4 regions of the Paenibacillus sp. FSL H7-0716 genome follow, and region 4 is predicted to be linked to each of the others. Evidence: predicted binding sites of a transcription regulator. Region 4 holds the regulator's gene; each other region holds the start of a gene.

Region 1 (8,081 bases), on a different contig from region 4:
AATCTGGAGCATACTGAAACCGGAGTTGGTCAATTACGATGGACGGCGGTATTGAAAGGACTCCAGAATGGGCAAGTTCCAATTTGCTTATTCTGTCGGTCATATCACCGACCTTATCTATGTTGGGGCTCACGTCAATTCCATCAGATGTCCCTGCCGTTTCCTCAAGCATCTGTTCTACCTTACGAATAGCTCCCATACTAGTCCGGCCGCTGTGAAAGGCTGTTCCCGTATTCTTTAACAGGTTGTAAAACTCGGGAACGAGCAGCAAAACGAAAAAGGCAGTGTGGAACGTCATAGCTTTGAAAACAAGCAACTGGATGGCCAGTTCGAGAGCCACAATACCAATGCTTAGCATCACGATTGATTCCAGCATGAAGGTATTCGTAAACGCAATCTTCAGAATACCCATCGTGGCATCACGATAACCCAAGCTACTGCGTTCAATCTCCTGTTGCTGACGGTGAGCTCGTCCAAATATTTTCAATGTCACCAGTCCTTGAAGAGAGTCCAGAAACGTCCCTGAAAACTCAGCGAGTTGCGCATATTTTTCTTCGGATTTGTTCTTCGTTTTCAGCCCTACCAAAATCATGAACAGCGGGATGAATGGAGCAGTAAACAATAGAATGAAACCTGTGTTGGCATGTTGGATAAATGTAACGACCAAAATCAGAACCGGGATGATAGCAGCTTCCATCATACGCGGCATGTATTGACTGAAATAACTATCAGCCTCATCCACAGCATCCAGAGCAATACTGACCTTTCCTCCCGTCTGTCCACGAAGGGTTGAAGGCATGGAAGCATGAGTCAAGTTTTGCAGTACGGCTGCGCGCATATTTGTCTTGGCAGTAGCAGCCATATGTAAGCCAACTATACCGTTTCCATAGGACAATAGTGTGCGTACAGCCATAATAGCCAGAAGTATGCCGAGCAACAGGATAACCGATGAAAATGAAGCTTTCTCTACAAAAATCCGTTGGACTGCTTCAGCAAGCAGTCCAGCCTGACTCACAATAGCTATACCCAGCGCGAGCGAAATGAATGCGAGGAAAGCCATGTTTTTCCTTTGTGAAGACATTTGCTGAGAAATCAGACTGGATTTCCTCTTCACAGATCACACCTCCTTTATATAGGCTTGTAGGGACATCTCAAACATGCCGTAATGGATTAATCAGCTTTATTTTTTTCCTTTTACATAATCCGCATCAAACAGGAAGAGTTTGAAGACCAGAATAAGGGATGGGATCAACAGGCATAGACCGCCGATAAACACAATAACTAACGCTAAACCCATTGCCGGTGAAGTTGCACTGCTCTGAATCGTGATATACGGATCAAGAATATAAGGGTATTGCCCAATCCCGTAAGCGAAAAAGGCACAGAAAAATTGCAACATGACGCATATAAAAGCTAATCCGTAACGGCGTCCGTTATATAACAGCCACATCGCGATCATGAAGAAAGCAACGGAAAGAGCCAGCAACCACCATAAATCCATCATATTTTGAAAATGCCGCTCATTGTGTTGACCCAAATAGATAAATGCTGTCAGTGCGAGGATTATCGTCGGTGTGCTCCAAAACAGGGCGTAGTTGCGCATCAGCTTCAACGCGGAATGATCCTCTGCCCGAGAAGCGTAAAATGTCAGAAATGAGCCGCTAATGAACAAAACGGACACAATTGCCAGTCCAACGATACTCCACGATAACGGATTGGAAAACAGCGCCCAGTAATCCAGAGAAACCGTCTCCCCCTGCTTCACGATAAAGCCGCCTTCAGACAAAGTTAGCGCCACTGACAACGATGCTGGAATAAGCAAACCTGTAGCTCCGTACAAAAAAAGATATACTATGTTTTTCTTGGAACCGTAATTTTCAAAAGCATAGAATGAACCGCGAATCGCAAGAAGAATCACTGCAATGCTTCCGGGAACAAGTAACGCGGAGCCATAATAATAGGCTGTGTCCGGAAAAAAACCGACGATGCCAATGTAGAAAAAGATAAAAAATACATTTGTAATTTCCCAAACGGGTGATAAATATCGGGAAATCAGACGATTAATGAGATGGTCCTGCTTCGTTAAACGGGCATAAAAGGCGAAGAAGCCCGCTCCGAAATCAATGGAAGCTATAATTAAATAGCCGTACAAAAACAGCCAGAGCACCGAGATGCCAATCAATTCGTAACTCATCATTCAGTGCCCCCCTTTTCCGTAGATTGATTAGGATGATCCTTCATCCATTTCTCCATCTCAGCTTCTGCCGGATTATTGTTGAACAAGCGCCTTAGCACGATTACACACATACTGCCGAGTACGATGTACAAGAGCAATAAGGCGAAGAATATAATTCTTACATTCGGTGAAGACGTGGCCGCCTCCTCAACACGCATATATCCACGGATAATCCACGGCTGTCGCCCAACCTCTGCATAAAACCAGCCCAGCTCAACAGCCAGAAAGGCGAGCGGTGCACTCAGTGCAATGATGCGAAGCATCCACTTGTTAAGCGCATTACGTTTTTTCCAGAACACAAACAGGAAATATAAGAACGAAATCGCAAGCAGAGTAAATCCGATTCCGACCATTAAATCAAACAGGTAATGAACGAGAAGCGGTGGCCATTCTTCCTTGGGGAATTCCTCGAGCCCCGTTACCTCTGCATTAAAGTTTCCAAAGGCCAGGAAGCTGAGCAGCTTCGGAAGATGAAGAGCCCCTAAAACTTCATGCTCTGCATTCAGCCATCCTAATAAAACCAAATCCACACTGCTACTCGTCTCAAAATGCCACTCTGCCGCTGCAAGCTTCTCTGGCTGATGCTCGGCTAAAAACTTGGCGGACACATCACCGGCTAACGTGTTCAGCAAACCGAACAGTAAAACTACCGCCATCATGAGATTTAAAGATTTTTTGTGGTATGCGGACACACCTTTTCTCAGCATCGCGAAGGCTGCAATCCCGGCTAACAAGGCAGCTCCTGTCAAATAGGCCGAGCTTAATACATGGAACACTTTGGAGAACGTCGCTGTATTCAGCATCGCTTGCACCGGGTTAATCGCTGTGAATTGGCCTGCTTCCATGACAAAGCCTTCAGGCTGGTTCATGAATCCGTTCACCGTCGTAATAAAAACGGCAGACATGCCTGCCCCGGCGACAATCGGAATCGTCAGCAGCCAATGGATATACGGATTTTTGAACCGATCCCACGTATACAAATAAATGCCCAAGAAGATAGCTTCAAAAAAGAACGCGAACACCTCCATGAATAACGGAAGTGCAATGACATTCCCAGCCAGTTTCATAAAATTCGGCCATACCAGGGCCAGCTGTAGTGAAATCGCTGTACCGGTCACGACACCAACCGCCACAGAAATGACAAATCCTCTAGACCACCGCTTCGCCATAAGTGTATAATGGGGGTCTTTCTTCCGGATTCCGATAAACTCGGCTATAGCGATCATTAGCGGTATACCAACGCCAATTGTCGCAAAAATAACGTGGAACCCGAGAGTTAAGCCTGTCACCAGCCTGCTCCATAGCACCGTATCAATTGCCATTTTTTACTGCTCCCTTCAAAACTCTGTTCATTTTTCTATGATTAGGCCTGCTAACTGTTGGCTGCATTCAATATCAGGTTTAGCAAGGTTCAGCGACATCGTTGCTCGTTCATTTAGTATGACGTTCATCGTTCTTTGCTATGTAAAAAGAGAAAAAATTCACAAAGCAGGAGTTGGCGAGCCCGATTCACCTGATACTGAGCAGTCAAATTAATAATGTGACCTAATAATTAAAGTTATCTTATCTTAAATTTTAAGTAATTCAATCACTGACATCTCTTAATCTCAAAACGTTCAAGAAAGGGACAAATCTTTCTAACAACTCAGTGAATAACACAAAAAGTACCCGAAGGAGCTATTGAATGATTAGTGCATATGTGGTGTCACAAGTTTCCTCCTACTTTAATGCTAGTAAAAAAACGATGTTTTCTCATTTTGAGCCGTAATATATCCCTTTTTTGCAACAAAAAAACACTGACTCAAATCATCAGTGTTTTTGAAGTAAAGCTAATGTCATCTACGTCATGACAAATCTTGAACTGCCACTATCATTTAGTACGACCGTAGAAAAAAGAATACCCATCTGACTTCCCAAGCTTAGTCGTCTCCGTTCCGTCCACTAGCTTGACCGCTTTCAGCAACGATGCAATTTGCGTATGCATTAGCTTTGCATCAAATTTGTCCATCTCTCTGTTGTCACTATCCACGAGCAGATAGTCGGGCATTGGAATGAAACCAATCACCGGTATCCCTGCTTCAAATAAGGGCTGACTCTCTCCAAACTCAAACTTGTTATGTCCACGCAATAATACAGTACGTGTGCCATCTGTCTTTTCAATAGCCTTCAGCCAAATGGCTGCCATCATTTCATTGCCCGCATAGGTATATTCGGTACTTATTTGTCCAGTTGGACCATAATGACCCGTATCATCGTCCTTCCACTCCATGCTGCCTAAATGCTCAACCGTAATTCCAGCTACAGCTTTTAAATGGCCATTCTTGCCATCCCACAGCTCTCGATGCCCCTCCATCCAGGTGGAAGTTGCCTGAGAGGATCCTTTGAACTCCGGCAATCTAAAATGCCCTGTCACAAAAGCGAATATCATCGTACGCTCCGGCTGCTCCTGCTGTAAGTAACGAATCATAGACAGCATGCCCACAGCGCCATTCTCTTCCACTACATTTATCCCATCCGTATGGGTATTTACGATAATCGCTTCGTCTTTATTCTTACCGTCAATTTTCACATAAAAGGATTCTGTTGGGGCATCATTTTGTATTTCCGCTTCTAAAATAACCGTACCTTCTTTCTGCTCCTGAGCTGCGCTGATCACCTTTTTCCCTTCCGTTTCGTTAACCCAGACCGCAGGGATTCCGGTATAATCGGTGGTAAAAGGCACATATTGCTCTTCAACCTTATCGTCAGATACCCCTTTCCAGACTAAAACAACAGCTTTTACGCCCATTTCCTTCGCTTGCTCCAATTTAGCTTCTTTTAAAGCTGTAGTGAGGACTAGGTCGCCTTCATTTGGGGCAATTTGGTTGTCCATAGGAGATGAATCCCGCATGTTCATAACGATCCCGCTTGGAAAATTTCTGAAATTCTCAATTTCAATGACAGCAATTTTTCCGCTGATCTGGTCATATTCACCACGCTTCGTATACACCAGCTCCCCTGTTACACCTTTTTCGTCAGTTTCCCCGGAATAGGGAAAAGCTGAAGAGACATGAATTGCCTGTTGATCAATCATTAAAGCACTGTTCTTTTCTTCCCAACGGTCAAAAGTATAGCGATCACGATAAACTTGCAGCCCCATATCCGATACCTGCTGCTCCAGCCAAGCAATAAACTGATTATGACCCTCAGAGCCGGTTGTGCGGCTTCCAAAAGAATTCATTACTTCAATATCCTTGAGCATCACTGCTGCAGAATCCAATTTACGTTCATCGATCGTCACTGCCGTATCAGCTGCTAATGCTACCGGTGTTGTAATAGGTTTTGCATAGATTCCAATACCCCAAAGTACAGTAACGATAAGTGCAGCAATGCTGAATAACACTTTACGAACTACTAGAAACGGAGTAACTCTTCTGCTTACCTTTTGCCCCAAGAGTCCTCTCCATATGCCCGCTACGATCAGCAGCAGGATAGAAAGCGCAAGCAGCCAAAATTCTTTTGTTAGTAAGAATAACCCTTCTGCCACCATCGCACTAATAAATACTACTTGTAACTTCTCTCGTTTCCTTAAAAGTAAAAAAGAGATGCCTAATTCTGCTAACAAAATGATAATGGTCACGATCGAGATTACCGTTTCTTTGCCAATGAATATCGTAGCACAGAGTGCTAGGATCAAAAGCAGCACCGCTGACAATCGTCTATATAAGATTTCTAACATGACGCCCTCCCATTTTAACTAATGATTATTTTGACATTACATTTGTAATGCCTTATGGTTTTAGCATATTGAAAATACTCATGAAAAACAATGAAACGAACATCAGAATGTACAAACGGAGGGGAAATGTCATCTCAAATCATGAATTATACAGTCCAAATAGCTCTCAGCATCGTTCCAATAAAGAAACCAACCGTTTGACAAGAGAAGCCATCTGCACGGCATTAGTCTTCTTGATCCAGGAACAGTCTTTTAGTAAAATCACCATCACCGATATTGTGAAACGCGCAGGGGTTTCTCGAACGGCCTATTACAACAACTATTCCTCCAAGCAAGAGATCCTCGTGGATTTGGTCGACTCGCTTATATTCGAAATTAATCAAAAACTCTTACCTTACACCAATGAATTAACAGGCAAAGCTAAAGAACCTCAAAAATTTATCAAGGTGCTTTTTGAAGTTATTTTTCAGCAGCGGAATATCTACAAAGCACTTCAAAGTGCAAAGTTTGATGATGTAATTCTGGATTGCTTGAATGAAATGATGCTTTCTACTGCTCATGACAAAAGCGACGAGAATGTGTACCGAATATACTTTAAAGCGGGGGCCCTCTATAATGTTCTCCTTAAATGGATACAATCAGACTTTGCAAAATCCATTGACGAAATGACCAAGATTTGTCTTGAGGTATACCATACTCCAATGTCCCAGGAATAACGTTTAAAAAAACGTGTTTATAAATGAAAAAACAAAGAAACCACGGAACCAAGTTCAGCTCCGCAGTTTAATTATCAACCCTACTATTGAATTTGAATTTGTTTCATGTACTCTTTGAATGCCTCGGCGATTTCTTTGTATTTTGTATGATGCAGATAATGTGACCCTTCCATTGGGATCATTTTGCCCTGTGCGGATTGTTTGACTTGCTCCTCGTGCAGCGGAATCCACTGTTTATTGTGCTCGTTATTCGATTGAACGAAGAGAAGCAGCGGCAAGTCTTTTGGCATTGTGAGTTTTTCTCCATTTTTGAAATTGGAACCAAGGTGGCTCAGTTCATTCATCAATGTTGGGTTGGTCGCGACTTGATTTGATATCAAACGCATCTGTTCTTTGGTATGCTCATCGAATGCAAGCGATTCATACGGATCTCCGCTCACTTTTTGGACCAATCTCATTAGCCCTGATTTTTGAAGAAACTGCATGGCTTTCAAAGGTAGTTTGACATCCATTCCGGGTTGATTGGGAACGCTGCTATCGATGCCGACAAAAGCAAGAACTTCATCCGGATAAGTATTCACATAGGTCGCTCCGTATAGTCCCGCGATGGAATGTCCCATTAGAATGTAACGGTCTACACCCAGTTGCTGCAAAGCTTGGTGAACCTCACTTACTATATTTTCAGTCGTTCTTTCCTTCTCGGTTTCATCGCTCAAACCATAACCGAAAGGCTCGACCACCACGACTTTGTAATTAGGGGTAATCTCATCGATCAGCAATTTGAAATCAAGTGCAGGTGTCGGGGTTCCTTGTCCTGGTAGGAGTACAACCGTTTGTTCTCCGCTGCCTTGAATAAGCACATTCATCTTTTTTCCATCCACATTGACATACTGGCCATACGATTCGATTTTCTTTTTCTCTACCCCATCGCTAATAGAATCAACGATAAAAACGATGCCCATGAACAACACTAGCGCCCCTACAATACCTCCGATTATTTTTAACCATAGGTTCCGTTTCTTGTGGCTCTTAGTCCCAGTTGTTTTTATTTCCACCTTATTTGCCACGTTCATCTCTTCCCTTCCTTGTCCCTGTATCTGAAGTGCCGCATTGACGACATGTTCAAAGTGTAATCAATCAAGATGTACCCTTCGTGACGACAATATGAACGGAATATGAACAAGTCAAAAAAAGAGTTTTTAGATCAACATCAAATCGGAAAGAAGGCTGCTTTTTATTGTTTACTTCATTTAATATTTGTAGGTTCTCACTATTCTATTATTTCTCAGCACAAATCATGAACATCGGTGTTGACCGGTTTAAGACTTGCTGTTTCGCATCCAGTACTTTGGCGTTCAAATTCTCTTCAGCAAAAATATTAGCGAAGCCTTCTTTTTTGAGAGTCTGTATA
Region 2 (8,081 bases), on a different contig from region 4:
AGTAATCTTTTCTTCGATGTTGGAAGCACTAGATATATCCGGGAGAAAAACGGCTCGGAGATTTATACGGACAGCAAACGAAGCCTTCAGGTGGACCAGGGTAAGAACTGGATGAGCTATAGCGACCCTGCGGCGCTTCCAGCTGGAGAAAGTACTCCTGCCAAGGATGCTTTGGAAGCTGTAGAGTTTGTGAACCAGCATGGCGGATGGAATGGAACTTACCGTTTGGAGGCTACAGAGGAAGGGAGACAGGAGAGAAAGGTCTCTTTTCAACAATATTATGGCTCCTATCCGTACGGCTCCTATCCGATAATGAGCAATTCATCATTACAGTATGGTGTAATAAATCTGGAACTGCAGCAGGGAACAGTATCCTCTTATGAACGTTCTCTAATCTATATAGATGAAAGTAAGGCCGTAAAAAAGGTAGTGGAGCTATCTGGAGGTGCGGATCTGGAGTATAGGTTGTCTCTGGTCAGTAAAACTTCGGCAGTGAAGGATTTAACGCCTGCCTATGTGCCTGAGGTGAAGGAAGATCATCTGGAGCTGATACCTGTCTGGAAAGTTACACTTAGTGATGGCAGCGTTCTTACTTTAAATTAATGGGCAAGAGGTTCATTTAACATTTAGGAGGTTCGGGTATGGATTGGGGAAGAGCTAAAAATGTACTGATTTGCGCCTTTTTAGGTCTGAATCTGCTGCTATGTTACCAGCTGTGGGTCGATTTGCGCGATCAGGTTAGTGCTAATCTTGATTTTACTTCCCTGTCTGCTGAGACCCAAGCCGTAATGGAGCAGAAAGGGATTCGTGTATTGTGTCCCATTCCGGCTTCTACCCCGCAGCTTCCTAACATTACTTATCGTTATTCTGCTGAAGAGCAGACTGAACCACCAATTAAATTAGATGTACCTATAGACAGCAAGCTGATCTATTCTTCCTTCTCAGAGCTTAGCAAGGCGCTTGAGGATAAGATTCCTGACATTTCCAATTATCGCTTTGATTCACAGGAAAGTGAGGTTGGGAAGTTTGTTCTTCATCCGCTGGTTCAAAATCAGTGGTCGTTGTTCCGTGTTAGGCTAGAGTTGATTAACAGTGATCAAAAAATCGTAGCTTACCGCTGGCCGAAGATTGAAATAGGGACAAGCAGCAGCGATAAAGAACAGAAGGTGCTTCCAGCATCGCAAGCACTTAGTAGTTTGATAGAGAAGTATTTCCCGGCAGATTCCGTAGTGAAGGAGATTGAGCTGGGGTATTACGGTGAGCTGTTCAACTCGGAAAGTCAGGTAGCTTCGCCGATGTGGCGGTTTATGCTGGAGAACGGCAATGCCTATTATGTGGATGCTATTAGTGCGGACATCATCAGTCCTAAGACAACAGAGTAGAAGGAGTAAGGAAAATGGGGATTTCATTTACAGTACTGTCCAGTGGTTCTACCGGCAATGTAACGGTGGTACGAAACGGGGAGACAACACTTATGATTGACGCAGGTTTTAGTGCCAAGCGGATCGATGAGCTGTTGGCCATGCGTGAACTAACGGGTAATGATATAGACGGGATTCTAGTTACACACGAACATTCTGATCATATCAAGGGACTGGGGGCCATGGCCCGTAAATACGATCTTCCGATTTATGCGAACACCAATACCTGGGGAGCTATCGAGAAGGGAATTGGTAAAATACCGGAGTATAACCGTATGATCATGGAGTCTGGCCAGCACAAGGATTTCGGTAGCATGCGAGTAGAATCCTTTGCGATTTCTCATGATGCGGCGGAGCCAGTGGGTTACAATTTTTATGATGGAAAAGAGAAGTTATGTGTAGCTACAGACCTGGGCTATGTTAGTGATAAGGTTAGAGATGCAATTTCAGATGCAGATGTATTGGTGCTGGAGGCGAATCATGATATCGAATTGCTGAGAATGGGACGTTATCCGTGGAATACGAAACGGCGCATCCTAGGCGACATGGGTCACCTTTCCAATGAGGCAGCTGGAGCTGCGCTTAGCGAAATTCTTACAGGGCGGACCAAACGGACCTATTTGGCGCATTTAAGCCGGGATCACAATATGATGGATTTGGCAAAAATGTCGGTACGCGGCGCAATGGAGGATCGGGGCTGTTTTTTCAAAGATAGTGAGTTCAGACTGTGTGATACGTATTATGATCTACCTACGCCATGGGATAAGCTGAGCCAGTCATAAGCTGATCAAGTTCAGCGGTCTTGCGATCTAATTCTTGGCGGGAGATTAGGCCTTTTTCAATCATCAATTCGATCATTGCGCTAAAGGCAAGGGTCATGTGGTAGTGTTCATCCTTTAAGTCACCAAGCTTACCGATAAACTCGACTAAATCCATACTTGTTGAAAAAGAACTCATAATTAATCCTCCTTTAATAGTGTGAATATATAGTGTAATTAGAACTGAAAACTGTAAAAAATTCGCAGGTGTTTTAGCTGAGGAAAATCCCGAATTGCAGGTTGCCTGTGATACAATTAAAAGCGTGATGAGCAAAGCTAAAATTTTTAGGGACACTTCTATTTTATTGTAGTCTTTTAAGTTGCAAAATATTCCTAATAGAGAAGATATATTAAAAGATTATCATAATCTAACGATTGATCGAAACTCTTGTGGGGTTAATGGATAAAGTGAAACTTTTTAGTGATATTTGGAGTCTAATGGTTACAGAGGTTTGGTTCGGACGTGGTTGCTATAGGTTCAGGTCTTACCAACAGTGAACGCTTGGCAATAGAAGGGGGAGATTTTCGGTGGGATTGTTTGATGATGATTTCTATTCAACTAAAGTTTCGCGGTCCAGAGGGGATGAAGCATCAAAGGGATCGTTTGCTAATCGTAGACATTCTGTACGCAGATCGCGTAAGGGTTTATCTACCTGGCAAATATCCGCCGTTTGCTCCTTAGTCAGCGCTGTGGTGGCAGTTTTGTTATTCAGTATGTTTACAGGCCAGATGAGTCATGAGACTGCTCAGAAGCCGGTTGTAGCAACTGGAAATGTTGCCCCAAGCAGCAGTGATCCATTTGACCGGATTATTCAAGCTGCTGCCACGGTTCGCCCTGCAGTAGTAAGTATTATCAATCATAAAGAAGATAATGAAGAATTAAACATTCTGGATGAGTCTGCACTAGGCTCAGGAGTGATCTATAAAAAGACAGGGAATAAAGCATTTATCATTACTAATAATCATGTCATCGAAGACTCCGGTAATCTCGAGGTAGTTACAGTGAACGGAGAGACTCGTAAGGCAACACTCGTTGGAACGGATAAAGTAAGCGACATTGCGGTACTCTCTATTGATGCCAAAGGAATCGATACCATCGCGCAGCTCGGTGATTCCTCTAAGCTTCGTCTAGGTGAAACGGTCATTGCGATCGGTAATCCGCTAGGACTTGGCGATACATTGACCTCGGGAATTGTTAGCTATACTGAACGGATGGTTCCCGTATCCCTTAATCAGGATGGCGTATATGATTGGGAACAAGAAGTGATACAGACCGATGCGGCGATTAATGAAGGAAACAGTGGCGGCGCATTAGTGGATCTGGATGGCAAGGTCATCGGAATTAACACAATGAAGATTTCAGACACGGGTGTAGAGGGTTTGGGCTTTGCAATTCCTGCGAATCATGTGATAGATATCGCTAATGAGCTGGCTGAAAAAGGACATATTGCCCGTTCGTACTTGGGTGTATATTCAGTTGATTTGAACAATCCGTACGTTCCACTAGCAGAAGATCAACGCAATGAATTGAACCTGCCGAACAGTGTTAAGGATGGAGTAGTTGTTCTAGAGGCCGTTGGCCCTGCGAAGGAAGCTGGACTGCAATTCAATGATGTCATTACCAAATTTAATGATCAATCCATCATATCTACCCTTTCTCTTCGCAAGTACTTATATAATCATACGAAGATCGGTGATGATCTGAAAATTACTTACTATCGAAACGGCGAGGCCAAACAGGCAACAGTTAAACTTCTTGAAAAACCACAGGAATAATATGCTGGAAGTCGGTATATAATGATATAGCAGTTGCGACAAGTAGAGCGGACTACCCCTTCGATTCCGAGGGGGTACCTTCTTGAAAAAGCGGATAAAAGTAACGTTTTTGGAAAAGCTATTTTTCTAAAACCATGATAATTATGCCAGAAAAAGGATCTATTTAGGGAATAAACACTAAGTGGCAGCCCTTACATTGGAAGGTAATACTTATTAGGGCAAAACCGGATATATTCGGATGCTTGCTTGCCTTTGCTAATCAGGTGTGGTAATATGATATCAATCATACATTTAGTCCCTAATTCTCGCATTGAAAAGGGCTGTCATATTCGGTAATACAACCTTTTTCAATGTGTGAATTTTTTCTTTGTTTGAAGATAAAAAGAACATATTAATTTAAATTTGTGGAGGTAACACACATGCAAACAGGTACAGTTAAATGGTTCAACGCAGAAAAAGGATTCGGATTTATCGAAGTTGAAGGCGGAAGCGACGTATTCGTTCACTTCAGCGCAATCACTGGCGACGGCTTCAAAACTTTGGACGAAGGCCAACGCGTTGAATTCAACGTTGTTCAAGGCAACCGTGGACCACAAGCCGAAAACGTTGTAAAACTGTAATAATAGAAGAAACCGTCCCAGCTTGTGAAAGTTGGGACGGTCTTTTTATATCTAGTTACTCACTATTGACTTACAGGATGGGAGGAACGGCAATGAACTACCGGAAGAAACCTTTGGAAGAAATACCGGAAGAAAATACCGCAATTTGGGCATGTACCAATGAGGGATGCAACGGATGGATGAGGGATAATTTCGCATTTGAACATGCGCCTTCTTGCCGTCTATGTGACTCTCCAATGGTTCGCAGCACGAAGATGCTACCCCAATTGCTTAATTCGAATGGCGATCTCAAATCGCTCAAGAAGGGTATTTCTATCTAACCAATACCTAAATGAGTCAAGCATTTATAGAACGACGAACCACTCAAGACGGGTAAACCGTCTTATTTTTTTTGCTTTCTTTATGCTAAATTGTGATCTTTGTCACAAATCATTTGAATTTCACCGTTAAATGACTATTTTTATGTGACATTTATCACAAAAAGAAGTTTAAATTTTTGACAGAATATAATTAACGAAAAGGGGAGAAGGAAGGGACAAATATGGATACAGTAATGCTGTCGCGTATACAATTTGCGTCGACGACAATATTCCACTATTTCTTTGTACCGGTATCAATCGGACTAGCGCTCTTGATTGCAATCATGGAGACAATGTACGTTAGAAAAGGTAATGAAGAGTACAAAAAAATGGCGCAGTTCTGGGGAAAGCTATTCCTCATCAATTTTGCAGTAGGGGTAGTTACAGGGATATTGCAGGAATTTCAGTTCGGGATGAACTGGTCGGATTATTCACGTTTTGTTGGTGATGTATTCGGGGCTCCACTTGCAGTTGAGGCATTGGCAGCCTTTTTCCTGGAGTCTACTTTTATTGGGATATGGATATTCGGCTGGGATAAGGTGTCCAAGCGAGTACATTTACTGTCCATCTGGCTGGTAGCATTCGGTACGATGTTATCTGCATTCTGGATTCTAGCGGCTAACTCTTTTATGCAGCATCCTGTGGGTTTTGAGATAAATAATGGACGTGCAGAAATGAATGATTTCTTCGCGCTTATTACGAACGGACAATTGCTGGTTGAATTCCCACACACCGTACTGGCTGCTTATGCAACAGGTGCTTTTCTTGTAACTGGTATTAGTGCTTATAAAATATTGAAGAAACAAGAGGTTTCTTTCTTTAAGAAGTCTTTTCAGATTGCAGCCATCGTAGGGATTATTTCTTCTATTGGTGTAGCTGTTGCTGGTCACGCCCAAGCGCAATATTTGGTTGAAACTCAACCAATGAAAATGGCAGCTTCCGAAGGACTGTGGGGTAAGAGTGGTGACCCGGCACCTTGGACCGTATGGGCAAACATTGATCCAGAGAATCAAATCAGTACTGGAGAATTTCAAATTCCTTATATGCTGAGTTTCCTTTCATACAGTAAATTTTCCGGTGAAGTTAAAGGTATGCTTGAGCTGCAAGCGGAGTATGAGCAAACCTATGGCCCCGGTGACTATATTCCACCTGTACGTACGACATTCTGGAGTTTCCGGATCATGGTTCTAGCAGGAACGTTAATGATTGTATTGGGAATGTACGCTATGTACTTAATGTGGCGCAAAAAAATGGATCGTCCGAACACTTGGTTCATGCGGTTTATGTTATGGGGCTTGTTGCTTCCTCCGATTGCGAATACAGCCGGTTGGGTTATGACCGAATTCGGGCGTCAGCCATGGACGGTATTCGGACTGATGACAACGGAAGACAGTGTGTCGCCTAATATTACAAGTGGTCAAGTTCTGTTCTCCGTGATTTCTTTTACAACGATTTATTTAATTCTAGGATTAGTGTTGGTCGGATTGTTTATTAAAGTGATTAAAAAAGGTCCTTATGCGATGGATAACGATCACGGCGATTCGAATGATCCATATAACGAGGAGGGTTCCCATGATATCTCTTAATGAATTGTGGTTTGTGCTGATTGCAGTTCTGTTTATAGGGTTCTTCTTCCTGGAGGGTTTCGATTTCGGCGTAGGGATGGAAACACAAATTCTCGCTAAAAATGATACAGAACGCCGTGTTCTGATTAACTCGATCGGACCCTTCTGGGATGGGAATGAGGTATGGCTTATCACAGCTGCGGGTGCAATGTTTGCGGCTTTCCCGGAGTGGTATGCAACGCTGTTTAGTGGATTCTATATTCCTTTTGTATTTGCCTTATTAGCTCTGATAGCGCGTGGTGTCGCTTTTGAATTCAGAGGTAAACGTGATTCATTAGCTTGGAAAAGAACTTGGGATGCTTGTATCTTTATCGGTAGCTTCCTGCCACCATTCCTCTTGGCAGTAGTATTTGCAAGCTTTATCAAAGGGTTGCCTATTGATGGGGATATGCAAATGTATGCAGGGTTCACAGATATCGTGAATGTGTACACTGTAATAGCAGGGCTTACTGTTGTCCTTCTGTGCCTGGTGCATGGTCTCATGTTCACAACACTGCGTACAGTGGGTGATCTACAGGCTCGCGCTCGCAAGTTGGCTCAAAAATTGCTAATACCGCTCGCAGCTTTATTTACTGCTTTTGTGATTATGACTTATAATATGACGGATATTTTCGAGCAACGTGGAACGGTTCTTATGATTATTGTAGCCCTGGGAGTTATCGCCTTTGTACTGTCCGGTTACTTCATGACGAAGAAGAAGGATGGCTACGCTTTTGGAATGACAGGAGCGGTAATGGCGCTTTCGGTAACTTCTATCTTTGTAGGATTGTTCCCGCGTGTTATGATTAGTTCAATTGATCAAGCTTTTAATTTGACGATTACTAATGCGGCTTCGGGCCATTACTCTTTGAAGGTAATGACGATTGTGGCACTGACCATCCTTCCGTTCGTATTGGGATATCAAATTTGGAGTTACTTTGTCTTTCATAAACGGGTTCACGAGAAGGAGCATCTTGAATACTAATGGATAAAAACTTGCTTGGGTATAAAGGAGTTAAGCCAGTCTTTCTGATTGTAGGCTTCCTTACCCTGGTGCAAAGCTTGTCCATACTTCTGCTGGCTAAATCGCTGGCAGAAGTCATCTCTGCGCTATTTGCGGGAGAACCTCTGAAGGAACAATGGGGCACTGCGCTATTGTTCCTTCTTGCATTTCTTGTGCGCCATGCTTGTGCTATGCTGATGAGCCGTGTCTCTTACCGCTTCGCGGAAGCAACGGGCAGCACTATGCGGAGGGAAATGATGGACAAGCTCTTCCAGCTTGGCCCTAGAATGGTGGGCGGGCGTGGAACCGGGGATCTTGTTACACTAGTGCTGGAAGGCGTAACTAAATTCCGCACGTATCTGGAAGCGATCATTCCTAGAATGGTAGGGATGTCTGTTACACCGATCTTGGTGCTTATTTACGTCTTTACGATGGACACTACGAGCGGGATTATTCTTACGGTAACTATGCCGATTATTA
Region 3 (8,081 bases), on a different contig from region 4:
AAAAATGGTCAGCCTATCTCCTCAGGAACTAATCATTCGTGCCAATGGGCAGGAGGTTATTCATGATGAGTTCATGCTGTTCCTGATTGCAAATACGAATTCTGTCGGCGGCTTTGAAAAGCTTGCTCCCGGCGCTCGAATCGATGACGGTCTGTTAGATGTTATTGCGGTTAAAAAATGCAACCTGGCAGAGTTTGTCCGTTTGGTTAGATTGGCCCTTCGTGGCGAGCATTTGCAGGATAAAAAGGTTGTGTATTTCCGTACGGATGCAATGGATGTAATTTCTCCAGGGCATGTCCAATTGAACTTGGATGGAGAACTTGGCGGAGAGCTGCCGGGTCGTTTTCGGATTTTGCCGCAGCATCTGCGGATTTTTGCTCAGAATAATTAGGTTATTTGAAAGTAAGAGTGTGGGATTATACAGTGATGATAATGAAAGAAGTGAACAATAAATAATGAGTAAACACCGCAGTGGACGCAGCACCAGCCGCCCAGCCGGCAAGGCGCCTGTCGCCGGACTGCCTGTGAATAAAAATGATGAGGTTATGCTCGATATTATCGGCATGACCCATGAAGGTGAAGGGGTAGGCCGCGTAGAAGGCTTTACCCTTTTTGTGCAGGGAGCCCTTCCCGGAGAGAAAGTCTGGGCAAGGGTGCTCAAGACCAAAAAGCAGTATGGCTACGCCAAACTGCTGAATATAGTAGAAGCGAGCAGCGCCCGCATCGCGGCGCCTTGCGAGATCTATGACCAATGCGGCGGCTGCCAGCTGCAGCATATGGACTACACCGCACAGCTGGCGTGGAAACGGCAACTGGTGGTGGACAACCTGGAGCGGATTGGGAAGCTTCGGGTGGCTGGTGGCGGGAACAGCGGAAAGAGCAAAGAGAATGAAGCTGGTAGAAGTCAGACGGACAGTGCCAACGATGTTGGCATCGCGGATGGTACGACTGATGGCGCTGGAGTGGCTCACTCGGATGGGATTTTTGTCCGCCCTACACTCGGCATGGACGAGCCTTGGCGCTATCGCAACAAGGCTCAGGTGCCGATTGGCGTAACAGAAGGCGGCCTTGTGGGCGGCTTCTACGCACGCGGAAGTCACCGTATCATCGATATGGAAACCTGCTTGATTCAGCATGAAGATAATGATGACGTTGTGCGCAAGGTGAAAGATATCGGCAGAGAACTTGGCATCTCTGCTTATAGTGAAGAAACCGGCCGCGGCCTGCTGCGCCATGTCGTCGTGAAGAAAGCTTTTCGCACCGGTGAAATGATGGTCGTTCTTGTAACCAACGGCCGCGACATCCCACACCTGGACGCCTGGATCGGCAGCATCCGCGAACAGCTACCGGATGTAGTCAGCATCTGCCAGAACGTCAACACTCAGCGTACGAATGTCATCTTCGGTGGCGAAACCCGCGTCCTGTGGGGCAGAGATGTTATCTATGACTACATCGGCGATGTACAGTTCGCTATCTCAGCGCGTTCGTTCTATCAAGTGAACCCGGCACAGACCGAAGTGCTGTACGGTAAAACCGTTGAATATGCCGGACTGACTGGCAATGAAACGGTTATCGATGCCTATTGCGGCATCGGTACGATCTCCCTCTTCCTGGCGCAGCATGCAGCTAAGGTATATGGTGTGGAGATTGTACCGGAAGCTATTGAGGATGCCCGGGCGAATGCGAAGTTAAATGAGATGAAGAATGTAGTGTTCGAGGTTGGTGCCTCTGAAGATGTCATTCCGAATTGGAAAGAGCAAGGGATTACGGCGGATGTTATCGTGGTCGATCCACCGCGGAAGGGCTGCGACCCGCGGTTACTTGAAACGATCCTTGCAATGAAGCCGGAGCGTGTGGTGTATGTGTCGTGTAATCCATCGACACTAGCAAGAGACTTGCGGGTGCTCGAAGATGGCGGATACAAGACAGTGGAGGTAACTCCGGTGGATATGTTCCCGCATACGGTGCATGTGGAGTCGGTGGCAGTGTTGGTGAGGAACCCTTGTCAAGTAGACACTAAATAATTGCTATAGTTTTAGTGATAGTACCAGAAAAGAAATGGGCAATTTTAATTCCACTAACAGAGAACTATAAAAGAGCCGCGAGTTAGACGAGCGTAGCCCCTAGGCTCCACCATAAATAAACCGCCCTGTTCGCAATGTTGCTAACAGGGCGGTTTGCTATGTCATAGAGGGCAGCATGAAAGTTAGCAGTCAACCGGCACTCTACAAGTTATCTTGCACGTTTTTAAGGCTAACTTATTAATAGAGCAGTTACACAAAATTACTCTGCTACAACTTGTTTGCCTGCAATCCGGCCGAATGTGAAGATATCAGCGATGGCATTACCGCCAAGACGGTTTGCACCATGAATGACCCCTGTTACTTCACCTGCAGCGAACAGCCCAGGGATGACCTCGCCTTTTTCATTCAATACGCGAGTCTTCTCGTCGATCACCAAGCCGCCCATTGTATGGTGAACGGAGGGTACAGCTTTTTCGATGTAGTAAGGGCCTTTTTCAAGAGATTTCAATCCTCCGCGATGTTTGAAATCAAGGTCTTTACCTGTTTTCGCATAATCATTTACTTTATTAATCGTTTCTTTCAAAGTGTTCACGTCAATTTTGAAAAAATCAGCCGCCTCTTCAATCGTATCGGCTTTAAAGAGCAAGCCTTGTTTAACGAGTTGATCGTATTCGTCTTGATGAACTTCGATCGTTTTACCAATATCCTCAATGCCTTGATTCCATAATTGATACGTATATCCACCCGTTTGGGCAAGAATTGCTTTAGAAATAACGTCACGACGTTCTAATTCCTCAACGAAGCGCTTGCCTTCTTGGTTAATCAGGATCGCACCATCGAAGCGGGAGTCTGCAACCAGGGAAATAACACCTGTCTCAGGATTACAGATTGGATACGTTTGAATACTCTCCATGTTTGTCAGTTTGGCGCCAATCGTTTCTGCCATAACGATACCGTCACCTGTAGATCCTGGTGTATCGGTAGTCATATATTTTTCATCCATTGTAGGGTTATACTTCTTACGCATCTCTACATTGGATCCAAAACCACCGGTAGCGATGATGACGCCTTTGTTCGCATGGAATGTGATCTTGTCGCCAGTACCCGAAGTCGCAGTTACACCTGTTACTTTGCCGCTTTCGTCCTTCAGCAAGGTTTCGGCTTTCATATTCGTTTTGATCGTGATTTGATCAGCGTCTGTTTTGGCTTTTAACTTAGTAATCAATTCAACACCTGTATGACCTACAGGAATCAACGCACGTTTTCTGGAATGGCCTCCAAATTGGAACAGATGATCAGGCAAGAACTCTACCTTGATATCATCGCGCAGCCATTCGGCAGATGCTAGAGCATTGTCGGCAAGAATACGAACCATCTTTGGATCCCCGAGGTTGTCTCCGCCTTTCATCGTATCATTATAGAACAAGTCAGCCGTGTCATCTGTGATGCCAAGAGCACGTTCAACCCAGTTGTCAGGCGCATTCATCTCACCACCGGAAATCAATGTGTTGCCGCCAACAGCTGGCATTTTCTCGAGCAGAACTACATTAGCTCCAGCGCTCTTCGCTTCGATAGCCGCACTAAAGCCAGCACCCCCGGCACCGATGACGACAACATCATAGGTTTGCTCGACTTCTTCTTTGTCTTTGCTTCCACTGACTGCAGCGCCAGCGACAAGGGTAAGTCCAGACTTCGTAATTGCATCTTGAATGGCTTCGAGATATCCTTTGCTTGTAACTGTAGATCCGCTAATGGCATCAACTTTTGCGCTGTTAGTTGCCATGACATCTTGCTTGAGCTGCGTATAAACAGGTTCTGCAAGTACTTCATTTTCCTTATGCTCTGTCACTTTAATGTCAGTGATCTTGTTATCTAATAAGGAGACTTGTACTTTAATATCGCCATGTTTACCTTGCCCAACTCCTTCAAAGACTTGAACTCCGTTTGCATCTGAAGCGGGCTCTGCATCTTTACTGCCGCAAGCAGCAAGCGTGAACATAAGACTGAGGACTAGTAGAATAGATAACAGCTTTTTCGTGTGAGTTCGCATAATATCTCCTTCATTCTGTTGTGGATTGGTTACATACACTAGGGAGAGGAAGATTTGCTAGGCAAATCCTTTATCTCTAGCCTAGACATGAATGTTATTTCATGTGAAAATATGCACAAGACTTATTATAGATTTAGTACAGCATTATGTATTTGCACAGATTAGTGTTTTTTTGTCTTTTTCGGGCATGTAAGAAACGGATATTGTGAAGGGCTATGATTACAATGAAATCAATTCACTTAAAAATTACGTTAATCGCAGGAGGCTGCTTCTTGCTGCTGTTCGTTGCATTGCTTGTAACAATATATTTGGAGATGAACCATACGGTTGTCCCTTTGAATAAGAACTTAACGCAGCAAGTGGTTACTGCACGCAGCGACCAGATTGATTATTGGTTTAATCAGCGCATTGGAGAGATAGACATGCTTGCTTCTCTAGCTTCGGACCATCAGTGGACACGAGATGAATTGCTGCAAGAGTTCGATAAGTTCGAGGCGAAGAAGAAAGTAGAGTACGAATCCATACGCGTGGTGGATATTCACGGAAATTCCTGGTCAGCAAGGGACAAGCCTTTTTCGATACTAAACCGACCCTACTATCGAAAACTGCTGAATTCAGATTCCAATTATGTGGTGAGCAATCCGATCGTATCCAAAGCGAATGCAGCCGAAATCGTCGTCATTCTTTATCGCGTGAATCCATCGGTGAATGATGAGGTAGCTTATATTGCCGCAGCCGTCTCCGTCAAGAAGATGAGGGAGATTGCTCAAGATGTAATGCTATATGACCAGTCAGGCCAGCTTATCGTCGATTGCAGAGAGCTGGGTGAAGGAGATGGAGCGGAGGATGCAGCAGATAAGAAGAACATGAGTGTGTTTGAGGCTCCAATTCAAAATGTGGAGGGCTGGAAGTTAGTACTCAAAGTACCGAATTCAAGTCTATCGCTCGCGGTGATCAAAACCCAGCGGACTGCATTGCTGGTAGGCGTTCTTATCGGTAGTGCGTTTATCGTCTTTCTGATGCTGCTTGCTTCTTCCATTATTCGTCCAATTCAGTCGCTTCGCCAGGTAATGGAAAATGTGCAGAACGGCAACCAAACCATACGAGCAGATGTTACGCGCTCGGATGAGATCGGCGATCTTGGACGAAGCTTCAATGACATGCTTGTTCAATTATACGCTGTGGAGCAGGACCGAAAGGAGATGGAACTCAGACTGATTCATGAGCAGATCAAGCCGCACTTTTTATACAACACATTGGATACGATCCAGTGGATGGCAACGGAACATGGAGCAGACAATGTGGTGGAGATGGTGGAAGCGCTTAGCGCGTATTTCCGATTAGGGCTTGGCACAGGCAGTCCCTACATTCTACTTGATCAGGAGTTGTACCATGTCGAGAGTTATCTTCATATTCAAGGTGTGCGATATGAGGAGATTCTGGACTACGAGCTACGATATGATGAAAAGCTTGCTCAGTGCCAAGTCGTTCGCTTCATGCTGCAGCCTTTGGTGGAAAATGCGATTTATCACGGGATTAAGCCACTTGGGGATCAAAAGTGCAAAATTTCGATCACAGCATATAAACAGGTAGATTATTTGGTCATTAAGGTTGTAAATAATGGGGTTATGATTCCTGAAGAGAAGCTTGAACAGATAAATCAAGCCCTAATTGATGATAAATATGATCGTTCTGCCACAGGCTTTGGGCTATACAGTGTAAACCATCGCATTCGACTAGCTTACGGGGTGCCATATGGCCTTGCAGTAAAGAGTGAAGATGGCATTACCGTTATGGTCATTCGAATACCTTTGGACGGGGAGTGGAATGAAGATGTGGAAGATTGTCATCGTCGATGATGAAACGATCATTCGCAAAGGCTTGCGACAATACATTGAGGAGAGTCCGTATCTTTTTGAGGTTGCAGGAGAAGCGAAAAGTGCAAACGAAGCATTGAATATGGTGGAGGAAGCCCCACCACATGTATGTCTTGTGGACATCAACATGCCGAATATGAATGGGCTCGATCTGATGAATATATTGCGCGAACGCTGCCCGTCGGTTCTGGTTGTCATCATCAGCGGGTACGATAACTTTGAATATGCGCGTCAAGCCGTGCAACTGCAAGCATTCGATTATGTATTGAAACCTGTGCCGAAGAGTGATCTGAACAAGCTGCTTCATCGGATCGATGAGCATCTTCAGGTAAAATATCCTTTGCATTCACATGAAGGCAGGGTGGATAAGGAGCGGGAGCTTCCCGGGTATACAGGGGATGGAACAGTGCTTATCCAAAAAGTGACCGAGTATATTGACAGTCATTATCAGGATCCGGAGCTGTCTATTACTCGAGTAGCAGCACTATTTCATATCAACCAAACCTATCTTAGCAAGCGTATGAAGCAAGAAATCGGTGCTTCATTCCTTGACTATGTCACCGAGCTTCGGATATCGAAGGCGAAGGAGATTCTGGATGACGTAATGCCGAATATCAAAATCGGGGATCTGGCCGTGAAGGTAGGGTATAAGAGCCAGTACTATTTTAGTCGTGTGTTTAAAAATAGAGTCGGCTCAAGCCCCTTAGAGTACAAAAAGCATCCGTTCGGTTATGGATAGGAGGGCTATTCTCGTCCCTCTGCTGCATGCCATAGATGGACAAGTATGAGAAAAAATCGTTATTGAAGAGATGGCATCATTGCCGTCTCTTTTTTGTTTCACTTTTTTAGTATTGCACTGACTCTGGTTACCGCTACCGAATCCTATGATCACAAGCATAAACGACTGCACGAAAATTAACGTTGATACTTATGTTTAAGCCCTCTCTACTCTGCTGGGTGACGGGAATCATAGACGTACTTGCGTGATGTTGCTACGATGTTCCATGGAAATTAAGTGAAAGTGATCACAAGAAATTACAGAAGGAGTTATTTTATCGTGAAAAGAATTGTAACACTGAGCACACGCAAACTGATGGATACCGCAAAACACGGCGGATGCGGCGCATGCCAGACCTCTTGCCAGTCCGCTTGTAAAACTTCCTGCGGCGTTGCAAACCAGAAGTGTGAAAATGCAATGAACAGATAGGATTCGGAATTTTACCGCCCATTGCTCTGCTGATGGGCGGCTATTTTTAAGAAATGGATGCTACCTCTAAAGGAAGGCAAAGCCGTTTCTACTTGTGTGCAAAAGGAGCTTGATTAGCAAGTATGATTCATCAATATAAACTAAATGGATACAATATCGTGCTCGACACTTACAGCGGCTCAGTACATGTTGTTGATGACCTAGCATATGAAATTATAGCGCTTTATGAGAAAACTTCTGTCGACCAAATCGTGACAATGATGTTGGAGAAATATAAGCATGATTCCACCATTTCTGAGAGTGACATTCGAGAAACCATCGTGGATATCGAGGAGCTTATAAATGATGGACAGCTCTTTACAAAAGATGAGTATGAGAACCTCTCGCTTGATTTAAAAAAACGAAAAACTTATGTTAAGGCGCTCTGTCTTAATGTTGCGCATACCTGTAATCTATCATGCGACTATTGCTTCGCCAGCCAAGGGAAATACAACGGAGATCGAGCGATCATGAGCTATGAGGTTGGACAAAAAGCTATCGATTACCTGCTTGAAAATTCGGGTCATCATCGCAACCTGGACATCGACTTTTTCGGCGGCGAGCCGCTTTTGGCCTGGAAAGTAGTTAAACAGATCGTAGCTTATGCAAGAAGCAAAGAACAAGAATACAAAAAGAAGTTCCGCTTCACCTTCACGACGAACGGGATGCTGCTGAACGATGAGGTCACCGAGTTTTTAAATCAGGAAATGTACAATGTCGTATTAAGCCTGGATGGAAGAAAAGAGGTTCATGACCGGCTTCGCCAAACGGTTAACGGAAAAGGCAGCTACGATCATATTCTTCCGAAGTTCCAGGAATTCGTTCGAAAGCGCGGAGACCAAGAGTACTATGTACGGGGAACTTACACTCGTAACAATGTCGAT
Region 4 (8,081 bases):
GCGGCTTATTTTTGGCATGCAATTCGAGAATCGATTTGCGGCCTTTTTTATCAGGCATGTCCACTTGAATATGACGGTCAAACCGGCCAGGACGCAGCAATGCTGAATCAAGCATTTCTTTTCGGTTAGTGGCTGCTACCAGCAAAATACGCGGTGTTTCGTTGTTATAGATCCCGTCCATCTCGGTCAACAGCTGATTCAAGGTCTGATCATATTCTCGCTGCTGTCCGCCTTCACGCTTACCGCCAATTACGTCAATTTCATCTATGAAAATAATAGCGCTTTGCTTATTTTCCTTAAGGGCGCGGGTACGGGCATCCTTAAACAAATCGCGGATACGGCCGGCACCGACACCTACGTACATTTCTACAAACTCACTGCCTGATGCTGCTACAAATACAGAGTTCGTATAATGTGCTGCTGCTCTAGCCATAAGGGTCTTACCTGTTCCTGGAGGGCCTGTAAGCAGAATCCCTTTCAAAGGCCGAATCCCGAATTTGCTGATTTCCTCATGCCGTATCAAAAAATCCAACGCTTCACGCAGCTCCTGCTTTGCATTGTCTTGCCCGCCAATTTCTTCAAAAGTAAGCTTTGAAGGTCCATCCTTCTTGCGTTTCTTCCCCGCACCTGCATTTACCGCAAGTCCGCCTCTTAAATGAGCAATGATAAGTAAAGCCGTGAGCATCCCAGCAGCAATTACAATCGGGAATATATTAATGCCTAAAAAAGCCATAAAAATAAACAAAACAGGAACAAATCCGATTAGAATTTCTTTAAGGTATTTAGGCATTATTCCATACCCCCAATGTCGCAGGTTTACGCGGCAAAATAATAAATTTGCTTTCTTTTCCATTACTCAAGCTTACATAGACATTATTGTCGTCAATTTCTGTTGAGGCTATCACATTTTTATATTGCGGATATTGCGCTTTGAGTCCATCAAGTTCTGTGGGTATAAGTGTATATTTACGGCTCTCCATGGCTTCAGCTACAGAGAACATCGCTTTATCCCAGTATTCATCCAGCAGTTCACTGGAGTTCTGTTCTACATCAAGTTTTAGTGTACGTCCATCAATCATCGATTTTCCTTCTTGGGAGACGTACTGAACCAGTTCACGTAATTTCGTGCCTGGCTGGAGATCAAGTTTCAAAGTGACCTCATTGCGGTTAATACTGATATGAGAATTATTGACGCCCTCATATTGAGATACAATCTTCTGAAGTGGTTCCTGCATTGCAAACTGACGATATAAAAAGAAGCCACCAAACAATAGAGTAGCCGACAGTAGAGACGTTATCAGCACAGGTACAAGACGTAATTTCAAGAAACGTCCTCCTCTCAAAGATGACAAAATATAAAGCTCAGTATAATAATTTATAGCTACTTGAGAGCTCATCAGAGAGACTGAAGTCTCTTATTGCTGTTCTAATTACAAGTAGTAGTATATCACAGGTGTATATACTAATTTCAAAATAAATGTGAATATATTTAAAATTTAATTTTTTAAATATTTCCATCAATACCAAATATATTCCTCACTTTCGACAAAATCGGCCTTGATTTTTAATCAATCGGCCTATTTTTGTGTATGAATTTAAGAGAATATTCGGTGATAACCACCCATTCAGTATATCACTTAGTATATCACTTTTGTACATCAAATAAATGTAAACAAGCGAACTTATACTAAGTTCGCTTGTTTACTATGCCACCCTTAATTTCCTTATGTTCAGCTTAACTTTTAGGTAAACTGTAACCTTCGCCCATTCGGGACCCATCCGAAAAGCGATAAAATTGATAATAATACCGACCGCTTTGTTTATAAAAAAGCTGCCAAGCATACTCTCCGTTATATACTCCCGGCAGCAAGCGTTCAATCGTTATGTCCGGAAGATCAGCTTTGATAATGCCGCGTATTTGGGCTTCCGAGGTTCCTTTACTTAGTTCCTCAGCAAACACTGCATCGTCGCCTTCAGCAAATTTTCCATCTACCGTAAAGCGGACCCAGACCATAAGAGCAGTCCCGGCTTCATTTTTCCCTGTTAATACCCAGTACACTGCATTTTCATCCCAAACCGATTTTTGTGCTTTGGTTACCTCTGTTAGACCCGCTCTGGTTTTGGCAACATCCTTAGCGATATCACGCTCGTTCCATTGATCTTTCATAATATAGGCATAGAACTGGATAAGTCCAAACCCCAGGAGCAGAATCAGAACTGACCCCAGGAGGATCCATTTTTTCCTTTTCTTCAAGGTACAGCTCCCTTTCTAGTAATATATCTTTTTTGATTATATAACACACCCGCGTGTTTATCCAAAATTTCATAATTTTCTAGCTTTCCCAGCCTTAAAAATACACAAAAGGCCGCAACTTTTGCTAAAAGCAAAAAGTCGCAGCCTTTTATTTATTCGTTATTCTCCAGACTTAACGCTTCAATAAACCTTCGAAGGCTTCTTGCGCTTTACGCCGGATAGCTTCCTCATCCAGGGTTAAGCATTGTCCATGCTTGATGACCTGTTTACCATTCACCCACACATGCTCAACATCCTGAGCGCTAGCAGAGTAAACTGCATGAGACAACAGATCTGTGTGTGGCAGCAAATGCGGCTGATCGATATCAATAGCAATGAAATCAGCTTTCATCCCTACAGCAAGTCTGCCTACATTATTTAAAAAGATGGACTGCGCGCCATATTCTGTAGCCATACGCAGAGCCTCTGGAGCTGGAACAGCCGTTGGATCACCGCTGACACCCTTATGAATGAGAGCTGCAAGCCGCATCTCTTCAAACATATCCAAGTTATTGTTGCTTGCCGCGCCATCCGTGCCAAGAGACACCTTCACACCAGCTTTTAGAAGATCAGTAACCCGAGCCACTCCGCTAGCCAGCTTCAAATTACTGCCCGGATTATGAGATACACCCACATTATGGCGAGCCAAGATCTCAATCTCTTCATCATTTAAATGAACACCATGTGCAACTATCGAGGGACGTGTGAACATTCCAAGCTTCTCTAAGTGAGCTACAGGACGCAACCCGTAATCCGCCACATTTTGTTCCACTTCACGTTTCGTTTCGGACATATGCGTATGCATCGGTAAATCCAGATCATGCGCTGCCTGCACGAACTTAACCAGGAAGTCCGGAGGGCAAGTATAAGGGGCATGTGGCGAGATCATAGTAGTAATTCTACCGTCAGCCTTTCCATGCCAGTTACGGGCAAAAGAAATCGCTTCCGCAAGCTTGTGATTCTGTACATCCTCTGGACATAACCCGATCACACCACGCATCAATACGGAACGGATACCTGATAACTCAGCTACCTCGGCTACTCGGTCCATATGATCATACATATCGAGGAAGGTCGTAGTTCCACCCTTCAGCATTTCCAATACAGATAAGGAGGTTCCCCAGTATACATCATCTCCGGTGAACTTTTCCTCCATCGGCCACATCTTCTCCTGAAGCCACACTTGTAGCGCTAAATCATCTCCATATCCACGCAGCAAAGACATCGCCGCATGACCATGTGTGTTTACAAGTCCAGGCATGAACAGCAGACGGCTGCCATCAACCACTTGCACTCCAGCTTCCATCTGAGGCTCTTCTTTTCCTATGTAAGTGATTAAATCATCTTCAATAGTCATATATCCACTCAGAACCGGCTCATCCGTTCCCGGAGTCAGAAAATACCCGCCCTTAATTATCGTTTTATTGTTGTTCATGTTCGCTTTCTTCCTTTCCATCCCGCAAGTAATAAGCAAGACTTTGCAGATCAGTTGTAAAATCAGCTGCATGCACCCGGATATTCGGTGGTGTCTTCAGAATCACAGGGGCAAAGTTCAAAATCGCTTCAATCCCAGAAGAAATGAGAATATCTGCTACATTTTGAGCTTCTGAATCAGGTACGGTAATAATGGCAATGCGAATACCTTGCTCACGAATCGTGCTGCCTAGTTCATCCATCGGTTGCACAGTAAGGGAGTTGATCTTACGTCCAACCTTAGGAGCGTACGAATCAAATATAGCCGTGATTTTCATAGTATCTTTAAGATATGCATTGTAATTAGACAAGGCATGTCCGAGATTACCTGCTCCAACTAAAGCTACATTAAGCTGTTGATCCAGCTTTAGGATATGACGGATTTTCTCAATAAGATACGTTACATCGTAGCCGATACCTTTTCTGCCGAAGTCACCAAAATATGCTAAATCCTTACGAATCTGTGCGGGATTAAGATCAAGCTTTTGTCCAAGTTCCTGAGAGGAAACTGTTAATATTTCGCGATTCTGGAGATCATTCAAAAAACGCAAGTACACAGGTAGTCTGCGAACAACGGCTTCTGATATTTTATCCGATTTCATATTTTTCCTCCTAAAAATAATAATGTTCTTGTGTAAATCCATATTCAAACGTCTACCTCTCCTTACTAAGGGCGGTACTGTAACAGACCGCCCTTAAGGATAAGGAGGAGCTAAACTGAAGACGAGCGTTTTAAGAAGCGCCGCCATCCTCTAGCCATTCCGCTATGCGAGGGACCATTTGATCAGTAAGCATATGCTCCATTTTGGGACCAGGCAATGAATAAAGGAAATACTTTCCGTAATGAGATTCAATAACCCTTGTATCATAAACAATAACTATTCCGCGATCCTGCGCCGTGCGAACCAGTCTTCCGAATCCCTGCTTAAAACGAATAACCGCTTGAGGAACTGATAATTTCATGAACGGATTCTTCTTCTGGGCCTGCAATAACTCCGACTTCGCTTCCGCCAACGGGTGATTCGGCGGTTGAAACGGAAGTCTCACGATGGCCAGGCAAGTCAGTGCTTCACCTGGAATATCTACACCTTCCCAGAAGCTGCTCGTCCCCAGCAGAACGGATGCTGCACTGTCCTGAAAGCGGCGGATCAGCTTACTCCGGCTGCCACCTTCCACGCCTTGACCAAGCACCGTAATCTCTTGTGAGGCCAAAGCCTCTTTAAGCGGATCATATACCTGACGCAGCATTTTATAAGAAGTAAACAGAACCAGCATCCGCCCACGTGTTGTTTTAGCAGCTTCCGATAATGACTGTACGAGTGTATCGACAAATCGAGCATCGCCCACACTGCCCTTCACACTAGGAAAATCACGCGGTATAACTAACAGTGCCTGCTCACGATACTTAAAGGGAGATGGAAGGAGTGAGGTCATTAGACGTCCCTCTTCCGCAGCTTCGTTAAGTCCGAGATTATCAATCATAAATTGAAAAGATTTATCTACAGACAGCGTCGCCGAGGTAAGCACGATGCTTTTTTTCTTATCGAAGAACAACTCTTTAAGCTGGCTGCTAACATCCACAGGGACGGCATACAGCTGTAGTGATTTGCTGCGGTAATTTCCATTTGCCTCCAGCCAATATACTACATTATCGTCATTCAGCCCCATAAAGAATCTTACTTGCTCACGGATGGAAGCCAAATCCTTAAATAAACCGCTAATATCAGTAACAAGACTGTCTGCTGAGGATTGGCTTTCCTGGTCACGCATCTCGTTAAGCATTTTATCACCCTTACGGATGATGTCGCTTAACGTCAGATTCATAGTGTTCTCTAGCGCAACTAATTCATCCCAATCCTTCGGCTTACGGGCGGGAAGCAACCGCATAACCAGTTGTCCCGCTTCCCCCGCCCCTGCATCACTGCGTTCCGGCAAAAGGCTGAACAGCTTGTCGCTGAGTGCATCCCAGGTTTCTTTGACGGTAAGCAGATCCGGGTAAATCCGATCGATGACTCCGCTCCATTCTGAAGCCTCTTCACTGCCTGACGACTGTAATATCTGGCGCAGAGCAGGAAGCTGTCCGTTTCGGCTATCTTTATACAGTCGCGATAACGTGTGTGCCACAGTGAAATGCTTCATATGCATGCCAAGATGTTTACCAGCCACATCTTCTAAATGATGTGCTTCATCAATGACAAGATGCTCGTAAGCCGGAAGCAGCTGGTGCCCAGCCTTAACATCTGCGAATAGCTTAGAGTGGTTTGTAATGACCACGTCAGCAATCCCAGCTTCATGCTTAGCCCTATGATAATAACATTTGCGGAACCACGGACAGGAACGGCCCAGACAGGAGTCGGTATCGCTTGCCACCGTCTCCCAGAAATCACCACCCCGGCCGCTTAAATTCAGCTCTTCATCATCCCCTGATTCACTTTGAGTGAGCCATACGATCATCTGAGCGGCAGTAAGCGCATCTTCCCTTGGGCTTATAAAGTCCTTTTTATTAATTTTATGCTCAAACTTACGCAGACACAAATAATGTCCTCTTCCCTTAAAAATAGCAGCTTTAAACGGAAAAGGAACTACCTGCGTTAACAAAGGGATATCCCGCTCGCGCAATTGGTCCTGCAGATTAATAGTATGAGTGCTGACCATGACTTTTTCATTGGTGCGAACGCTTTGATAAATGGCAGGCAACAAATAACCGAGCGATTTACCGGTTCCTGTGCCCGCTTCGATCAGTAGGTGTTTGTCTTCGGCAAGTGCCGTCATCACCTCATTGATCATAATATCCTGAGCTTCCCGGCTTTCATACTGCGGTAATGTGTCTTTAAGTCGTTTGGTTACTTCGTCCATATAATCAGTAAAAGATAAATTCGCTAGCGGATTCTCAGCATGCTCATCTCTAGGTGGCGCTAACTCCGTCCAGTCTCCTACTGCAAGCGCTAATTGACGATAGAAAGTCAGATCACCTTCAGGCTGTAGCGTCTCCGCTTCCCGCTCTCGCAGCAGACCATCAAAGTACCAGCCCAGATCACTATCCTCTTCAGTAAACAGCTCACAGAGTCTCTGGATCGTAAGCAGCGGCAGCTCGTAGAGCTCCTCCAGACATTTCAACAGCACTAAAGCAGTCGCAAGTGCATCACTATCTGCCTGATGCGGACGATCATGCGTCACTCCAAAATGAGCACTGACAGAGCCTAGCTGATAAGATGTGAGCGAAGGAAAGCAAATTTTGAGAAAATCAATCGTATCCAAAATCCGCCCTTGAAATGGCAAATAACCACAACGATCTAAAGCATTTTGTAAAAAATGGAAGTCGAAAGCGACATTATGCCCTACGAGCACAACATCATCCAAGAGCGGAACAAGCTCCATCATCATCTCATCCAGCTCAGGCGCATCCTTCACATCATCATCAGTAATCCCCGTCAGACCTGTTATAAAAGGAGGAATCGGCGTTCCGGGCTTGACATAGGAACCATATACCCGGGAGATGGACCGGTCTTCTTCTATAATTGCAAGGCCAACCTGGATAATTTCACCCACGGATTGGGTTCCTGTTGTTTCAAAATCAAGCACGGCAAATTTCATTATAATTCTATTCCCTTTCAATTGAGACTCTTAATCAGCATAACAGAAGTTGCGAAAAAAGGCGATGCACACCACTGGTTCAGGGGATGCATCGCTTGAATGGAAATTTCCAAAACCGTTATTCTTTTACAAAAGGGAAACCAGCTGATTTCCAAAGTGCAGCTTCCCTCCACGACGGCGGCATACCTCTAAGTTAACGTTTGGTTCCGGAAGCGCAGGGTCATGCTGCAAAGCAAGATCAAACAATTCCTGCGCTTCATTGAAACGTTCCTGTGAGGCTCGTATGCAGCCTAAAGCATTATAAACCATGGCTTTCAGCTTGGTTTCCCGTATCAAGCCCAGCATATGGTTCAGATGACTCCAAGCGGACTCACCGTCACCTTCCTGCAGATAAGAGATGGCTAAATATAATCGAGCAGCCAAGCTATCCGGGTATTGCGCAATAACTTCTTTAAACTGATCAATACACTTTCCATACATCAGCAGCTTATAATACCCCTGACCTCTTACAAAGGAATCCATACACAGCTCTGGTGCTTCCTGTTCCGGCACTTCCTCTTCGACCACTGCTGTAAAATCCGCACTTTCGCGAAAGGAACTAAGCTTCTCAGCGAAAGCGAGCCATTCATCCATCACTTTATCGCTCAGTCTATGCAGCATATTATAATTGCATAAAAGCTCGTTCCGGCGGGCACCCTCCGCTGTAGGGTAATCTGTTACG

Evidence for each region. Region 4 encodes Rex, which represses fermentation and respiration genes when NADH is low (regulators of the CRP and FNR family bind a similar motif). Its sites were predicted from a motif close to TTGTGAAATATTTCACAA; they were not measured.
Region 1: a site for Rex is predicted at 3,706-3,723, ahead of MHH60_RS02175 (cytochrome ubiquinol oxidase subunit I). Genes of this name have one in related genera too.
Region 2: a site for Rex is predicted at 5,098-5,115, ahead of MHH60_RS06830 (cytochrome ubiquinol oxidase subunit I). Genes of this name have one in related genera too.
Region 3: a site for Rex is predicted at 4,176-4,193, ahead of MHH60_RS17125 (flavocytochrome c). Genes of this name have one in related genera too.

The regions. Positions count from the first base shown of each region.
Region 1 is NZ_JBBODA010000001.1:478,670-486,750, reverse strand. Features, by position in the region: gene cydD (thiol reductant ABC exporter subunit CydD) at 1-1,114, opposite strand, end outside; gene MHH60_RS02180 (cytochrome d ubiquinol oxidase subunit II) at 1,181-2,197, opposite strand; gene MHH60_RS02175 (cytochrome ubiquinol oxidase subunit I) at 2,194-3,558, opposite strand; gene MHH60_RS02170 (hypothetical protein) at 4,107-5,954, opposite strand; gene MHH60_RS02165 (TetR/AcrR family transcriptional regulator) at 6,062-6,670, shown strand; gene MHH60_RS02160 (alpha/beta fold hydrolase) at 6,754-7,743, opposite strand; gene MHH60_RS02155 (class I SAM-dependent methyltransferase) at 7,949-8,081, opposite strand, start outside.
Region 2 is NZ_JBBODA010000004.1:48,386-56,466, forward strand. Features, by position in the region: gene MHH60_RS06795 (YycH family regulatory protein) at 1-603, shown strand, start outside; gene yycI (two-component system regulatory protein YycI) at 642-1,382, shown strand; gene MHH60_RS06805 (MBL fold metallo-hydrolase) at 1,397-2,203, shown strand; gene MHH60_RS06810 (hypothetical protein) at 2,172-2,378, opposite strand; gene MHH60_RS06815 (S1C family serine protease) at 2,768-4,015, shown strand; gene MHH60_RS06820 (cold-shock protein) at 4,435-4,635, shown strand; gene MHH60_RS06825 (cold-shock protein) at 4,728-4,955, shown strand; gene MHH60_RS06830 (cytochrome ubiquinol oxidase subunit I) at 5,177-6,580, shown strand; gene cydB (cytochrome d ubiquinol oxidase subunit II) at 6,567-7,583, shown strand; gene cydD (thiol reductant ABC exporter subunit CydD) at 7,583-8,081, shown strand, end outside.
Region 3 is NZ_JBBODA010000012.1:154,587-162,667, reverse strand. Features, by position in the region: gene MHH60_RS17135 (diacylglycerol kinase) at 1-391, shown strand, start outside; gene rlmD (23S rRNA (uracil(1939)-C(5))-methyltransferase RlmD) at 456-2,024, shown strand; gene MHH60_RS17125 (flavocytochrome c) at 2,284-4,074, opposite strand; gene MHH60_RS17120 (histidine kinase) at 4,347-5,933, shown strand; gene MHH60_RS17115 (response regulator transcription factor) at 5,908-6,690, shown strand; gene scfA (six-cysteine ranthipeptide SCIFF) at 7,009-7,158, shown strand; gene scfB (thioether cross-link-forming SCIFF peptide maturase) at 7,281-8,081, shown strand, end outside.
Region 4 is NZ_JBBODA010000002.1:25,966-34,046, forward strand. Features, by position in the region: gene MHH60_RS02945 (AAA family ATPase) at 1-790, opposite strand, end outside; gene MHH60_RS02950 (hypothetical protein) at 783-1,325, opposite strand; gene MHH60_RS02955 (cell wall elongation regulator TseB-like domain-containing protein) at 1,736-2,254, opposite strand; gene MHH60_RS02960 (amidohydrolase) at 2,427-3,728, opposite strand; gene MHH60_RS02965 (redox-sensing transcriptional repressor Rex) at 3,715-4,368, opposite strand; gene dinG (ATP-dependent DNA helicase DinG) at 4,499-7,360, opposite strand; gene MHH60_RS02975 (tetratricopeptide repeat protein) at 7,487-8,081, opposite strand, start outside.